3 regions of the Rahnella sp. CFA14(1/10) genome follow, and region 1 is predicted to be linked to each of the others. Evidence: predicted binding sites of a transcription regulator. Region 1 holds the regulator's gene; each other region holds the start of a gene.
What was found. Region 1 encodes LexA, which represses DNA repair genes until DNA is damaged. Its sites were predicted from a motif close to TNCTGTATGTACATACAGNA; they were not measured.
Positions count from the first base shown of each region.

Region 2: EVX52_RS07550 (YebG family protein) is a predicted target of LexA. The motif match lies at 1,701-1,720, and genes of this name have one in related genera.
Region 3: EVX52_RS10250 (DNA translocase FtsK 4TM domain-containing protein) is a predicted target of LexA. The motif match lies at 1,718-1,737, and genes of this name have one in related genera.

Region 1 covers NZ_SEWS01000010.1:27,957-31,237, forward strand. The annotation lists gene plsB (glycerol-3-phosphate 1-O-acyltransferase PlsB) at 1-639, opposite strand, end outside; gene EVX52_RS19330 (diacylglycerol kinase) at 875-1,243, shown strand; gene lexA (transcriptional repressor LexA) at 1,363-1,971, shown strand; gene dinF (MATE family efflux transporter DinF) at 2,254-3,281, shown strand, end outside.
Region 2 covers NZ_SEWS01000003.1:195,092-198,372, forward strand. The annotation lists gene fhuE (ferric-rhodotorulic acid/ferric-coprogen receptor FhuE) at 1-657, opposite strand, end outside; gene EVX52_RS07545 (hypothetical protein) at 948-1,283, shown strand; gene EVX52_RS07550 (YebG family protein) at 1,343-1,687, opposite strand; gene EVX52_RS07555 (O-methyltransferase) at 1,801-2,466, opposite strand; gene EVX52_RS07560 (TetR family transcriptional regulator) at 2,598-3,224, shown strand.
Region 3 covers NZ_SEWS01000004.1:278,327-281,607, reverse strand. The annotation lists gene trxB (thioredoxin-disulfide reductase) at 1-453, opposite strand, end outside; gene lrp (leucine-responsive transcriptional regulator Lrp) at 1,187-1,681, shown strand; gene EVX52_RS10250 (DNA translocase FtsK 4TM domain-containing protein) at 1,802-3,281, shown strand, end outside.

The DNA of each region.
Region 1 (3,281 bases):
ACGTGCCGGAAGACGTGGGCCAACGGCGGCCAGACGTTGACGGGAGAAGTGCATCCGCGCCACACGTGCCAGCTTTTGAGCAATGGTTTTATCTGTGCCGTGTTCCGTCGCCATATAACGCAGGGAAACGGTATTGGAGAAGCGGACAAAACTGTCCCGCCCCAGCCAAAGCACAGCGAAGAATTTCTGGATGCCGTTCAGTACGCGCAGATGTGGCGTGTCATCCTGACCTTCACGGCCCGGTGCCCGACCAAACATCACCGACACCGGCAACATCTGAATGTCTAAATCCGGGTTATTGCGGTGCAAATCAAGGTAGTCGTGGAACAGCTTTACGGATTCCTGCTTCGGCGTGTAATAAGAGAATACGCGCGGACCTTCAGCAATAAAGACATGGCTTGGCAGCAGGGTTCCGTCAATTTCCAGCGGAATAAGGGGATCAGGCAGATTCTGTGCCAGACATTGCGCACGCAACGTCAGCAAATCGGCTTTGGAATTATAGGGCAATACATACAAAATCGGCCGCGTCGGGTCTAAATGCAACTCGGTAACCGGATCTGAAGGTATGACCTTGCTCTTTACCAGCAATGAGAGCGGTAAATTCAATAATGTGTAATAAAGTCTACGCCAACCTGACATAAAAACGTGAAGCCTCTTGTTAGCCATTTCGCCGCAAGGATACCAGAAAGCTCAGATGAGATCTGTGGTGATGCAATACCCTTCTTATTTCAAGCCGCAGGGGTGTTGGCTTAAGACGTTCACCCGAATCACTTACTCATGTAAGCTCATCAGGATTCACTTCTTTACCGCCTTTCTGCACCCCGACTATTTGGGGTATAAAGTGCGGCAAATTCTCTAAGGATCAGTAAAAGAAATGGCTAACCAAGTCACTGGATTTACCCGAATTTATAAAGCAGCTGGCTATTCCTGGAAAGGGCTGAAAGCGGCATGGCAAAATGAAGCGGCCTTTCGCCAGGAAGCCAGCGTCGCTATTCCGTTAATTTTGTTATCTTTTTGGTTTGATGTCAGCCCCGTAGAACGCATTCTGCTGGTGGGATCCGTTGTTTTGGTCTGTGTCACTGAACTGCTCAACAGCGCGGTAGAATGCGCGATAGACCGTATCGGATCTGAGTTTCACGTACTTTCAGGTCGTGCAAAAGATATCGGCTCGGCTGCCGTACTTCTGACCATCATATTGGCGTTTTTTGTCTGGGTCAGCATCTTTTGGCCACGATGGTTCTGATTTGGAATCTGCATTCCAGGAATCAACGTTATGCCCTGTTTTTATTCAATCTTAGGTTTTCATTGATCGTTTAGCTGTATATACTCACAGCAAGACTGTATAAACAACCAGGGGGCGGAATGAAAGCTTTAACGACCAGACAACAAGAGGTCTACGACCTTATTCGCGATCATATCTCCACCACCGGTATGCCACCCACCCGCGCAGAGATTGCATCACGTCTGGGGTTCCGTTCCCCCAATGCGGCGGAAGAGCATCTCAAAGCGCTGGCGCGTAAGGGTGTTATTGAGATTGTTTCCGGCGCATCACGTGGCATTCGTTTGCTGATGGAAGAAGAAGAGGGTTTACCGCTGATCGGCCGGGTTGCTGCCGGTGAGCCGTTGCTGGCCCAGCAACATATTGAAGGACACTATCAGGTCGATCCGGCCATGTTTAAGCCGAGTGCCGATTTCCTGCTGCGTGTCAGCGGTATGTCGATGCGTGATATCGGTATTCTTGATGGCGATCTGCTGGCTGTACATAAAACGCAAGACGTGCGTAATGGACAGGTTGTTGTGGCCCGTATAGATGATGAAGTCACCGTGAAACGTCTGAAAAAACAGGGCAGTGTGGTGCAGTTATTGCCTGAAAACAGCGATTTCCAGCCGATCGTGGTTGATTTACGTGAGCAGAATTTCAGCATTGAAGGGCTGGCCGTAGGCGTCATCCGCAACGGTGACTGGATCTGACCTTCGTACTTCGGGCTGCAGATGCGTTGGCTGCGTGCGTTCACCCGAATCACTGACTCCTGTCAGCTCATCGGGATTTTTTTACTTGCCGCCTTCCTGCAACTCGAATGACTCGGTCAGATATTACTGGGTCAAATTCTTGATCCCAATGGTCATATTGTTGATTTGCGGGTTCGTTAGCCGCCTCTGACATACCGCTAAGCTTTAACGTTTCATCTTGTCGCCCCTTCCGGGGCGATGTCACTTACAGGCATAACCTGAACCTCCGGCATGAGATTCTCTATGCAACATCATTCCCCGCGACAAACACTCAAAAACACCTTTTTAAGCCCCGCTGATAAGGCGCTCTGGAGGCTGGCATTGCCGATGATTTTTTCAAATATCACGGTGCCTCTTCTCGGGCTTGTGGATACGGCGGTGATCGGTCATCTCGACAGCCCGGATTATCTCGGCGGAGTGGCTGTGGGTTCGATGATCACGACTTTCCTCTTTATGCTCTTACTTTTTTTACGGATGAGTACCACCGGCATGACCGCTCAGGCGCTGGGCGCGAATGATAACCGGTTGCTGGCGCGCGCTTTCGTACAACCCTTTCTGCTGGCCGTATTGTCTGGTCTCACCATAGTGTTGTTCCGGCACCCCCTGATGGAACAGGCGTTTCATATCGTCGGGGGCAGCCAACCGGTGCTTGAACAGGCGAGGCTGTTTATCGAAATTCGCTGGTTCAGTGCCCCGGCTTCACTGGCGAATCTGGTGATCCTTGGCTGGCTGTTGGGCATTCAGTATGTTCGCGGGCCGGTGATTTTGCTGATTGCCGGGAATCTGCTGAATATCATTCTGGATCTGTGGCTGGTGATGGGGCTGGGCTGGAATGTGCGTGGTGCTGCCATGGCGACGGCAAGTTCCGAGTATTTCACGCTATTTATCGGGCTGTACTTTGTCTGGCGGGTAATGAAGCAACGGGGTATAACCGGCGCACAAATCACCTCGGCCTGGCGTGGTAACCTGCGCCGTCTGCTGGGGCTTAACCGCGACATTATGTTGCGTTCACTTCTGCTTCAGCTTTGCTTTGCCTCACTGACCGTTCTCGGCGCACGGCTTGGCAGCCACATCGTGGCGGTGAATGCGGTGCTGATGAACCTGCTGACCTTCACCGCTTTTGCGCTGGACGGTTTTGCCTATGCTATCGAAGCGCATTCCGGTGAAGCATTCGGTGCCCGGAATCGCCAGAAATTGCTGGATGTCTGGCATGCCGCGTGCCGTCAGGCCGGGCTGGTTGCCCTGATTTTTGCCCTGATTTATGCGCTTGC
Region 2 (3,281 bases), on a different contig from region 1:
GTTCCAGCTGCCGTAACCGGCGCTAATCTCACCGGTGAATTCTTTGCTGTCGGCGTGTTTACGCACCATGTTGACAGAAGCGGATGGATTACCCGTTCCGGTCATCAGGCCGGTTGCACCCCGCACCACTTCGATGCGGTCATAAATCGCGGTGTCTTCGGCTGCATCACCAAAATTCCAGGTATCGCTGACGGAGGTCGGAATGTCGTCGTAGGTGTAACTGTTGATGTAAAAACCGCGGGAAAAATAAGACACGCGTTCGCTGTCAATAACCTCCGTTGAGATGCCGGTGGTATTATTCAGCACGTCGCCGACCGACTGGAGGTTCTGATCCTGCATACGCTGTTGAGTGATAACGCTCACTGATTGCGGAATATCTCGCGGCGTCAGGTTCATTTTGGTGCCTGCGGTGGTGGTGCGGACGGCGTAATCCTGTGCGTCGCTGCCGGTTGGCGTCGCCGTGCCTTCGATCACCATATCTTGCTGCTGACCAAATGTATCCGTACTGGCAGTGCTTTTTATCCCGCTGAGGTTTTCAGCCGCCAGTACCGGATTTACCAGAACAAATATCGCCAGTGCCAGTGATGAAACCGCAAAAGTTCTCCCTGCGTCTGCGGCACACTGGTGTGCATAAATCACCCTGCCATTCAAAGACATAACACATTCCCGTGGAAAATTTTATAAGTGTAAGACTGTTTCTATTATTGTTTTACATGAACAGTCTAAATGAGAATGTAAATAGTAATTATTAACGTTAACCATGTCGCGATGTGGATGAGTTTTAATAAGTAACAAAATGTTAATCAGGTTTTATCCGTGAACGGATCAGTGGTTGGAAATGCATGTCTCTGAGGTTTCTTATGCATTTCAGACTATTCTGTCCTGCATGCAGCCCTTCCGGGTTGTGGAGTCTTCTACCCTTAAGGTGTTCAACATAAGGAGACGCTATGAGACGAATCGCATTGTTACTCACCCTGTTGATCGCGGGTTCTGCTGTCGCCGAAGACACGACTTCGCAACATACTCCCGCGACCTATATCAATATCCTCTGTAGCTCCGCGCTTAATAAACCTGATGGTACTGCGGATTATTTCCGTGAGCAGATCAAAGATATTTCGACGCAATCTCAGTCTCCGTCGTCGATCAATAAGCCAGAGTTTAATGAGGATGAAGCGGATAAGGTGATTGAAACATGGACATCGCTCAGCAAAACCGATCGCGAAAAAATCAGGACACAACAGCAATGTCAGGACACCTTGCTTCAGCGATATCAGGCAGGATAAAGATGGGGACAGGATAAAAGAATGCGGGATGTGTTCCCGCATTATGTGGACGTCCTCTATCAGGCTGCTTTGACCGCACGTACTTTTTTGGTCGCGGCAGGTTCAGCGACAGCCCGGTCTTCAGCGGTGGTATCGGCTGGTGCGACGGGCTGCTGCGCTGTCCCCTCTTCGGGCAGTTTGCTGGTGCGCAAAATATGCTGGACGGTATCTTTGTGTTCAGCAAGGTGAAGCGCAATATTTTCCGCGAGTGTTTCATCGAGGTCGAGATTGCTTTGTGACAGCCATTCAGTAAAAGCATCTGCCATGTCCAGCATTTTGTCGTATGCATCTGCTTCTTTCTTATTGGCAAAAGTCATTTTCTCTTCACCTTTTCTGACAACAACAAATTTTGTTTCAACAGCCATAATTCGCTCCTTATACTGTAATTATATCCAGTATACCAATAATCAGTGAAGGATACATCATCCGGCCTGTTTTTTATAGTGCGGAGCCTGGATCGCTCTGCCCGGGTGTCTGATCAGCGCAGCCTGACTGAAAGCTCGACATCATCACTGAATGGTACAGAAAGATAACCGTTCTCCGCCGAACGCACATGGGTAAGATAGTTCTGGTTGTAGCTCGCATTGTCGGCGATGATCATCGTGCCCGGATGAAAACGGCTTTCCAGCAAATGCAGAATATCGTCATAAAGTACTTTTGCGCCATCGAGAATCAGTAAATCGATGGTCTCTGGCAGATCAACGGCCAGTGTGTTCAGCGCGTCACCGACACGAATTTCGACTAAATCGCTCACGCCAGCCTGCACAAAATGTTCCCGTGCCTTTGCCACTTTTGTCGGCTCAAACTCGCTGGTGATGACCTTACCGCCGCCGTTATCGCGCAACGCCGCCGCCAGATACAACGTGGAAAGCCCGAACGACATGCCAAATTCCACCACCGATGTTGCCTTAGTACTTCGCGCCAGCATATACAGCAGTTTGCCTGTCTCGCGTGATACCGGCAGCCACATGTGTTTCAGCAGACTATATAAATTCAGATATTCTGTTTTGCTGTGCATCATGCGCGTAGTTTCTTCTTCCGGTATCTGCGTGAAATCGAAACGGGCTGCAGCGCTGGCTTCATTGAACAGACGGTCGAGTAATGGCGCCATCGGTGCGCAGGTCAGAGTGTTTTCTGTGGTCATGGGATTATCCTGTTTAACATTGAGCAACGTGTCATAACTGACTAGAATGCGAGTGATTCATCGCGTTTAAAATTATGCGATGTTTTCGTTGCCTCCACTATTCGCATTCTTTTCTGAGGACTCAGCCCGTCATGACCCACCGCCGCATCCCGCAGGTTTCCTCACGTAAAGAGCCAAAACAATCCCGCTCAGCCGGGCTGGTGGCGACCATTCTTGAAGCCGCTGCTCAGGTTTTATCGAAGGAAGGCGCCGCCCGTTTTACTACCGGTCGCGTCGCTGAAAGAGCCGGAATCAGCATCGGTTCGCTGTATCAGTACTTTCCCAATAAAGCGGCGATTTTGTTTCGTCTGCAAAGCGACGAGTGGCGGCGAACCCGTGATATGCTGCGCAGCATTCTTCAGGACGCAGAAAAGCCCCCTGCCGTGCGCTTACGTATTCTGGTGCATGAATTTATCCGTTCCGAATGTGAGGAAGCGCAGATGCGTGGCGCGCTCAGTGACGCCGCACCGTTTTATCGTGACGCCCCGGAGGCGCAGGAAGCGCGGGCTGCGGGAGAGGAAGTGTTTCATCGTTTTATGCATGAGGTAATGCCGGATGTCGCCGGAGAAAAGCGCCAGCTGGCGGGCGATCTGCTTTCAACCACACTCAGTGCTTTTGGCCGGGACTTTTCTGCCACCCCGCGTACCGCCGCTGAAATCAAAATTTATGCTGATGCGCTGGCGGACATGTTTACAGCCTATGTGCAGGGGGCGGTTTAGCCAGGCGTGAATTTCTGAGGGATAAGCGGGGCTATGAACGAGATGCCATGACGGCGC
Region 3 (3,281 bases), on a different contig from region 1:
AACCGCGACTTTCTGGTTGCGGTAGAAAAACCCGTCACAGGTTGCACAGGCTGAGACGCCGCGACCTTTGAACGCTTCTTCGGAAGGCAGGCCGATATAACGTGCCGAGGCGCCGGTAGCGATAATCAGCGCGTCACAGGTGTATTCGCCACTGTCACCGGTCAGACGGAACGGACGATTCTGCAAATCGACTTTATTGATGTGGTCGAAAATGATCTCAGTATTAAATTTGGTGGCATGCTCGTGCATACGTTCCATTAAGCCCGGACCGGTCAGACCTTCCGGATCACCCGGCCAGTTTTCCACTTCGGTGGTGGTAGTCAGCTGCCCACCTTTTTCCACCCCGGTAATTAATACCGGATTGAGGTTTGCACGCGCGGCATAAACCGCTGCGGTATAACCCGCCGGACCGGAGCCCAAAATCAATAATTTACTGTGTTTAACCGTACTCATGCGTAATTCATCTCCGCGATGGCGACAAGCGATAAACCGATTGTAGGGAAAACGGCGCAGTAAAAAAAGTAAACTCAGATGTTGTTAACGATTTGTCTGATAGTTTTTATTGTGCAACCCGCGTAAAAAGAGTTTCGTCAATATCGATGAAGCAGGTAACTGTTTGATGGATAGGATGAAAAACAACCATTCTGACGACCATACGTGATGAACGTTGCTCATCAAAACGTGTTAATTCGGGCATAATTCAGGACGCTTTGTAGGGATTTTGCAGAAATAACGCGTGAGATGCGTTGTTATTGTTCAAAGAGAAAAGATAGCTAAAAAGGGGGTACCAGCTTTTCAATCTGGCACGTTCTTCTGATTTTGCTTCTTTTACTTTGACAATCCGCTGTGCATTTGCGAAAACATCAGGGGAAGGAGAAATTAACTGCCTGTCTGTGACTTGAATTTATGCCATTGGCTGCTACCGGACCTGTTCCGGTCTTGTTTTTTGGCTTTTCGGTTGCAGCAGGGATGAGTGAATCAGGTTGTTTGTTGACAACCTATTAATTTCGCAGGGTTATTTCTTTTGAGTATCCGCTTTACGGCCGTGTTCCTTTTGACAGGGGATCAACGCGGCTTTTGGATGCGTAAACCTTAATCATCGGGTCTTCGCTTGGGACAACCCTTAGACATTGAAGTTGGCTGGGGTATGGCAGGTGCAGGGAAGGACAGCAGAGAGACAATAATAATGGTAGACAATAAAAAGCGTCCGGGAAAAGATCTCGACCGTATTGACCGTAACATCCTCAATGAATTGCAGAAGGATGGCCGGATTTCAAACGTCGAGCTTTCCAAACGTGTGGGATTATCTCCAACTCCATGTCTGGAGCGCGTTCGTCGTCTGGAACGTCAGGGCTTCATCAATGGTTATACTGCATTGCTCAACCCGCATTATCTGGATGCCTCGTTGCTGGTATTTGTTGAAATTACCCTCAATCGCGGCGCGCCGGATGTGTTTGAGCAGTTCAATGCGGCAGTGCAAAAACTCGAAGATATTCAGGAGTGTCATCTGGTTTCAGGGGATTTCGACTATTTGTTGAAAACCCGCGTACCTGATATGTCTGCTTACCGTAAGCTCTTAGGTGAGACTTTACTTCGTCTGCCTGGTGTTAACGACACCCGCACCTACGTGGTGATGGAAGAAGTGAAGCAGACAAATCGCCTGGTCATTAAGACCCGGTAATTGTTCTGGTGCAAAACCTTGTCATTTTAGCTACACTCCTGTGTATCTATACAGCTATGGCGCCGGGGAGTCTCGGCGCTGTTGCTTTTTCTCAGTTCACAGGAACCTGGAGAGCCTTTCTTGAGCCAGGAATATACAGAAGATAAAGAAGTTACCCTAAAAAAACTGAGCAATGGCCGCCGTCTGCTGGAGGCTTTGCTGGTTGTGGTGGCGATTTTTGCTGCTTATTTAATGGCAGCATTGGTGAGTTTTAACCCCTCAGATCCCAGTTGGTCTCAGACCGCCTGGCATGGGCCAATTCATAACTGGGGTGGAGGTGTAGGTGCATGGATGGCCGACACGCTGTTCTTCATCTTTGGCGTATTTGGCTACGCGATACCCCCTATTATTCTGTGTCTCTGTTGGGCGGCTTTCCGTCAGCGGGATAGACAGGATTTCGTCGATTATTTTGCCCTTTCGCTGCGCCTTATTGGCACGCTGGCGCTCATTGTCACGTCTTGTGGTCTTGCGGCCGTCAATATTGATGACCTGTATTACTTCGCTTCCGGCGGTGTAATCGGCAGTTTGCTCAGTACCGCGATGACCCCGTACTTCAATAACGTGGGGGCGACCCTGGTTCTGCTGTGCGTCTGGGCTGCCGGTCTGACTTTATTTACCGGCTGGTCCTGGCTGACCATCGCTGAAAAGATCGGCGGCGCAGTGCTGGGTGTGACGAATATCGTGACCAACCGCTCCCGTCGCGATGAAGATTATGATTACGACGAGCATGACGATCCGCTACTGGAAGACGACGCAAAACCTGTCGCTAAAGTTGCGCCTGCCGTCGCTGCGGCAAGCGTTGTCACAGCATCGGCAGTTGCTGCTGAAGCCGATGAAGATGATGTGCTGTTTTCTGCACCTTCCGTGAATGAGCCTGCTGCTCAGGTGTCTTCGGTAGCCAGCCCGGCGGAAGCTGAACCTGCAGCGGTTGTGAGCCCGGCACCGGCAGCCGATCCTTATGCCGCTGAACCGCCGGTTGCTAATATTGCACCGCCGCCGGCACCGGCTGCAGCTACTCCGCCGTTATACAATTTCGAGATCCCGGAAGAAACACCGGTACCGCGCCATCCGCAACCCGTTCAGCAATCCCCTTCACCCGCGCCCGTTGAGCGCAGAGAGGACGATGGGCCGAGCCTGGGCAACTGGCAAACGGCAGTGGAACATTCCCGTTCTCCGTTTGATTTCAGTTCAGCGGTGCCTGATGCCGGTCAGGCAGCCAGCGTGGCGGCCACCGCAGCACTGGCGACTGGTCTTGCGCAGGCAGGACAGTCAGCGGCATCTTCTGTGGGTAACACCTTTATGCCGGCTTTCAGTGCGGTGAGCGATGAAAATCCGCAGGTGAAAAAAGGCTTTGGCCCTGAGTTACCACGTCCTAATCCGGTGCGTATACCTACGCGCCGTGAGCTGGCCTCATATGGCATTAAACTTCCTTCCCAGCGTATGGCAGAGCAGCAGGAACAGGCGCAGTCAGCGACGACGCAACGGGATGCCGAACAAAGCGTATGGCATAACGACTCTCTGGCGCAGGCTGACGAGGAAGCCATGCAGGAAGCAGCATTGC